DNA from 2 places in the Serratia sp. TSA_7 genome. Region 1 is predicted to be linked to the other one. Evidence: predicted binding sites of a transcription regulator. Region 1 holds the regulator's gene; the other holds the start of a gene.
What was found. The regulator LexA, encoded in region 1, represses DNA repair genes until DNA is damaged. The targets are predictions, from matches to a motif close to TNCTGTATGTACATACAGNA.
Positions count from the first base shown of each region.

Region 2: the regulator LexA is predicted to act here: its motif matches at 1,256-1,275, upstream of uvrB (excinuclease ABC subunit UvrB).

Region 1 covers NZ_JBQZFU010000011.1:55,587-58,719, reverse strand. The annotation lists gene dinF (MATE family efflux transporter DinF) at 126-1,463, opposite strand; gene lexA (transcriptional repressor LexA) at 1,565-2,173, opposite strand; gene ACUTQW_RS23085 (diacylglycerol kinase) at 2,292-2,660, opposite strand; gene plsB (glycerol-3-phosphate 1-O-acyltransferase PlsB) at 2,810-3,133, shown strand, end outside.
Region 2 covers NZ_JBQZFU010000004.1:116,158-119,290, reverse strand. The annotation lists gene ACUTQW_RS15580 (ATP-binding cassette domain-containing protein) at 1-66, opposite strand, end outside; gene uvrB (excinuclease ABC subunit UvrB) at 1,386-3,133, shown strand, end outside.

The sequences.
Region 1 (3,133 bases):
ATTAACCAGAAAAAGACACTAACAAACAAGGTGCTACCCGACTGGAATGGCTCTTGGGAACATGTAAGCAAATATAAATAAAAAACATAAGAAAAATTACTCAATTATCTATAAAGCTCTCTGTCTTATTGCCCCCTAAACCAGGTACCGCGCAGCCGGTGACGGTGCCAGAACCAGCCCAGCGCAATGCCCCTCAGCGACAGAAACACCGCCAGCGCCAGCCATAATCCGTGGTTGCCCAATACAGGTACGGTAAACAACGTCAGGCCGAAGCCGACGGCCGCCACCGCCATGCTGTTGCGCATTTCGGCACCGCGGGTCGCGCCAATAAACATGCCGTCCAGCAGGTAACACCACACACCGACCAACGGCAGCACCACCTGCCACGGCAGATAATGGCTCGCCAGCGTACGCAACTCGGGTAAAGAGGTTAATGCCGAGATGATTTGCTGCCCGGCAACGGCATACAGCACCCCAAAAGCCAGTGCCACCAAACAAGCCTGGCGACAGGCGGCGCGCCATACCTTGCGCAGTTGGCTGTCGTCGCGAGCGCCATAGGCATGGCCGGAATGCGCCTCTACCGCGTAGGCAAAGCCGTCGAGCGCGTAGGCCGTGAAGGTCAGCAAATTCATCAGTACCGCGTTTACCGCCACCACGTCGCCGCCAAGCCGGGCACCGAAAATGGTCAGTGAGGCAAAACACGCTTGCAGCAACAGTGAACGCAACATGATGTCGCGATTCAGCGCCAGCAGGCGCCGCAGATTACCGCGCCAGGCCTGGCGCAGCATCGGCGCGGAAATGCCTCGTATGCGCATCACCCGCCAGGCAAGCCATAGCCCCAGCAGCAGGGTGGCATATTCAGAGATGACGGTCGCCGTCGCCGCCCCTTGCACGTTCCAACCCAGCCCCATCACCAACCAGATATCCAGTACGATATTCAGCAGGTTACCGATAATCAGCAAGATCACCGGTGCACGCACGTATTGCACGCCAAGCAGCCAGCCCAGGATCACCATGTTGGCCAACGCCGCCGGCGCACTTAGCCAGCGGATTTCGAGGAATAGCCGCGCTTGTTCCAGCACCGCGCCATCGCCGCCCACGATCTGCAACGCCATATCGATCAACGGGTGGCGCAGCAGCACAATCGCCACACCGGCCAACACCGCCAGCCACAACGGCTGCATAAAAGCGCGCGCCAACCCCTGAGGATCCTGTGCACCGAGCGCCTGTGCCGCCAGCCCGGTAGTGCTCATACGAAGGAACAGCAGCAACATAAACAGGAAGCTGGTAGCCATGGCACCAATAGCAACGCCACCCAGATAGGCGGGGCTATCCAGGTGGCCAATCACCGCAGTATCCACCAGCCCGAGCAGCGGAACGGTAATATTGGAAAAGATCATGGGTAACGCAAGGCGCCATAGGGCTTTATCAGTATCGCTGGTGAAGGCAGAAAGCAGGCGCATAGTGAAATGTTCCCGTGGCGGTAGGGTTTGAATGAATCAGAAATGACATCGCCCCAGAGCTGGGGCGATTTAAATCAGAGGACAACGTTCAGGCGCAGCGATTAAATCCAGTCGCCGTTGCGGATCACGCCGACCGCCAGACCTTCAATGGTGAAATTTTGCTGACGCAGGTCGACCACGATAGGCTGGAACTCGCTGTTTTCCGGCAGCAGTTCAACCACATTGCCGTGTTTTTTCAGGCGTTTGACCGTAACTTCATCTTCAATACGCGCCACAACTACCTGGCCGTTCCGCACGTCCTGGGTTTTATGCACCGCCAGCAGATCGCCGTCGAGGATGCCGATATCACGCATCGACATGCCGTTGACCCGCAGCAGGAAATCCGCGCTCGGTTTGAACAAAGAAGGATCCACCTTATAGTGCCCTTCGATATGCTGCTGCGCCAGCAGCGGTTCACCGGCGGCCACGCGGCCAATCAGCGGTAAACCTTCTTCATCTTCCATCAGCAGGCGAATGCCGCGTGAAGCGCCGGAGACGATCTCGATCACGCCCTTGCGCGCCAGCGCTTTCAGATGTTCTTCTGCAGCATTTGGCGAACGGAACCCCAGACGCATGGCGATCTCGGCGCGCGTTGGCGGCATGCCAGTTGACGAAATATGATCGCGAATCAGATCATAGACTTCTTGTTGTCTGGTAGTTAATGCTTTCATTCCGCCCCCTGTTTGTTTATACAGTCTTGCTGTGAGTATATACAGGTAAGCGCGGCTTGGGAACCGAAGAATGAATAAAAATCAGGGATTAGCGCCCCGCCGCAACGGAGCGTTCCACTCAGGCAAAGTGTTGCCAGAGTACCGAACCCCAGACAAACAGCGCCAGTATGATCGTCAGCGTTACCGCCGCCGACCCCATATCTTTCGCCCGCCCGGAAAGCTCGTGGTGTTCCGTGCCCACCCTATCGACAATGGCTTCAATCGCGCTGTTCAGCATCTCGACGATCACGACCAACAGCACCGATCCGATCAGTAAAATGCGCGCTATCGCACCCACATCCAGCCAGATCGCCAGTATGATAGCCAGCACGGTCGCCACCAGCTCCTGGCGGAATGCGGCTTCGTGCTGCCAGGCAGCAGAAAAGCCTTTATATGAGTAGCCGGCGGCTTTAATAATACGGGTCAGGCCGGTTGCTTGGTTTGCCATGTTTTTTAGTGCCTTTCACAGAGGTAAGTCATAATTATAGAGCTTGGGTCAGGAAACTCTCCCGGCTCACGGTTTTCCAACACCACAGATCTGCTACCCGGTTTCTGGTATGCTTGCGGCGCATTGCTAACAAGAGGCTTCACGTTGTTATGTCAGGTTGGCGTAAAATTTATTATAAATTATTGAATTTACCACTTAAATTGTTGGTAAGAAGTAAGGTTATCCCTTCAGATCCGGTCACGGAGTTAGGGTTGGATCCCTCACGGCCGATTTTGTATGTTTTACCTTATAATTCCAAGGCGGATTTACTGACGCTGCGCACCCAGTGCCTGGCGCAGGATTTGCCCGACCCCCTCAATCCGCTGGAGATAGACGGCACCGTACTGCCAAGCCATGTGTTTATTCACGACGGCCCGCGCGTGTTCCGCTACTACACACCGAAAGAAGAGTCGGTAAAACTGTTTCACGACTAT
Region 2 (3,133 bases), on a different contig from region 1:
CAGGTTAATATCCCACAGGGTATGATTTTGCCCGTAGAACTGGTTCACTGACCTTAAACTCAACATCCGGCACTCTCCTCAAAGACCCGTATTCCACTCGTGGATGTGTGCCCAAATGGGCACGGGCGTAACGCGTTCCTGCTAAAAACCACACCGATTTCACCGGCCGGCATCAGTGCAGGAACGGCCATCAAACGTCTACTTCCCTGCGTTATCCACTCCTTACTGCTTAAACCGCCTTGGCGGTTTCTTTCCCGAGTGTCTTAATGTCCAGAATAAAATGCTGCATGCCTACCTTTAACGAGGTAGTTACGGTTAAGGAAAAATAAACGATTTACAGCCAAAAATGGTTGTTAATGGCGTTTTATCAGCGTGTTTTCGCCTTTGTCGTGTCATTGCCAGTTATTTAGCCCCAGGCTAGCGCTGAACGTAGAGCAGTTAATCCTGCCGTACCGACGCCGATATTTCACCTGGTCTCACTTTTGCCGTTAAACAATATTGCAACTCTCAGGCCAACTTTTACAATCGGGGAAAAAAGGGGGAATGTTATTGTCTTGTTAACCGTTTGTCGGGTGTAGACTGGCCCAGCGGCCCGGCCAAAAATGCGGTGGAAAGTTAACGCGGACGATTTTTGCACTGTTGCAGTGCTGTGAGGAAAAGTGATGGTGCAAACTATTTCGCCGGTTGCGGCAAGATGCAGCACATGAGCGCAAAAATGGGATAAATGTGTTTTTGGCAATGGGGCTGTTTAGCATTAATCGGCATAAACAAAGCGAATTTTTTGTGAAAAAATAACTAAAAAAGCCGTTTCGGCGAGGAGAAACGGTAAAAAGCGTTCTTTCTGCAACTCCCGTCATGGGCGGGGCGGTGGGAGTTATCCACTATTCCTGTGGATAACCTTGTGCATTAGATTTAGAAAAGCGGTTTAAAGCGAGAGCGGGCGCGGGTTCTGTTCGCGTTGGCCGCATTCTCATCTTTTTATTAAATATGTTTAATATCAATAAATTAACTAAAATCAAGCCACCAATGTATTGATGATGTGGCTATGTATGATTTTTGGCCGCAGTGCTATCAATAAGTTAATTTTTGACGGATTTTGGGGATAAATCAGTTATTGACAATAAAAATGTCACGCGACTGTAACCCTGTCGGTGCATCCGCGCCCCGCCGGCGCGCATCAGGCGGCGCTTTGCCATTGCGCGTCGCCACCGGGGTCAATGGCGGGCTACGCCATCTTGAGCAACGAATCGCTTGAAGCTGGTTTTATATCCAGTATCATAGGCACTGGCGAAAATCGCCGGGGCTTTCCATAATTAGGGGCCATTCGTCGAGCATCCGCTCCATGGCCGCCTGAGCGCGCGCATCTCCACAGGGTAGCCGAGTCAATGAGTAAAATTTTCAAACTGCATTCCGATTTCAAACCGGCCGGCGATCAGCCGGAAGCCATTCGCAAGCTGGAAGAGGGCCTGGAAGACGGCCTGGCGCATCAAACGCTGTTGGGCGTTACCGGTTCGGGCAAGACATTTACCATCGCCAACGTCATCGCCGATCTAAACCGGCCGACCATGGTACTGGCGCCAAACAAGACGCTGGCGGCGCAGCTGTATGGCGAGATGAAAGAGTTCTTCCCCGAGAATGCGGTTGAGTATTTTGTCTCGTATTACGACTACTACCAGCCGGAAGCCTATGTTCCCAGCTCCGACACCTTTATTGAAAAAGACTCCGCGGTGAACGAGCACATCGAACAAATGCGCCTTTCAGCCACCAAAGCGCTGCTGGAACGCCGCGACGTGGTGGTGGTGGCATCGGTGTCGGCAATCTACGGTCTGGGCGATCCGGAGCTGTATCTGAAGATGATGCTGCACCTGACCAAGGGCATGATCATCGATCAACGTTCGATCCTGCGGCGTTTGACGGAGCTGCAATATTCCCGCAACGATCAGGCTTTCCAGCGCGCCACCTTCCGCGTGCGCGGCGAGGTGATCGACATCTTCCCGGCGGAGTCGGACGAGCTGGCGTTGCGCATCGAGCTGTTTGATGAAGAAGTCGAGCGGCTTTCGCTGTTCGATCCGCTGACCGGCCAGATCGAGCAGGTGGTACAGCGCTTCACCATTTACCCGAAGTCGCACTACGTGACGCCGCGCGAGCGGATCCTGCAGGCGATGGAAGAGATCAAGGTGGATCTGGCCGAGCGGCGCAAAGTGCTGCTGGCCAACAACAAGCTGTTGGAAGAACAGCGCCTGACGCAGCGCACCCAGTTTGATCTGGAGATGATGAACGAGCTGGGCTACTGCTCCGGCATTGAAAACTATTCGCGCTATTTGTCCGGGCGCAGCGAGGGCGAGCCGCCACCGACGCTGTTTGACTACTTGCCGGCGGATGGCCTGCTGGTGGTCGATGAATCGCACGTCACCATTCCGCAAATCGGCGGTATGTACAAAGGCGATCGCTCGCGCAAGGAAACGCTGGTGGAATACGGCTTCCGCCTGCCGTCGGCGCTGGATAACCGCCCGATGCGCTTTGAAGAATTCGAAGCGCTGGCGCCGCAGACTATTTACGTGTCCGCCACGCCGGGCAAATATGAGCTGGAGAAGTCCGGCGACGACATTATCGATCAGGTCGTGCGGCCTACCGGGCTGCTGGATCCGATAGTGGAAGTGCGGCCAGTCACCACCCAGGTGGACGACCTGCTTTCCGAGATCCGCAAGCGGGTGGCGGTCAAGGAGCGCGTGTTGGTTACCACCCTGACCAAGCGCATGGCGGAAGATCTGACCGAATACCTGGAAGAGCACGGCGAGCGCGTGCGCTATCTGCACTCGGACATCGATACCGTGGAACGCGTCGAAATCATTCGTGACCTGCGTCTGGGCGAGTTTGACGTGCTGGTGGGCATTAACCTGTTGCGTGAAGGGCTGGACATGCCTGAGGTGTCGCTGGTGGCGATTCTGGACGCAGACAAGGAAGGTTTCCTGCGTTCCGAACGCTCCCTGATCCAGACCATAGGTCGTGCGGCGCGTAATCTCAACGGCAAGGCAATCCTCTACGGCGACAGAATTACCGACTCGATGGCCAGGGCGATTGGCGAGACCGAACGCCGCCGCGTCAAGCAGCAGGCGTTCAACGAAGAAAACGG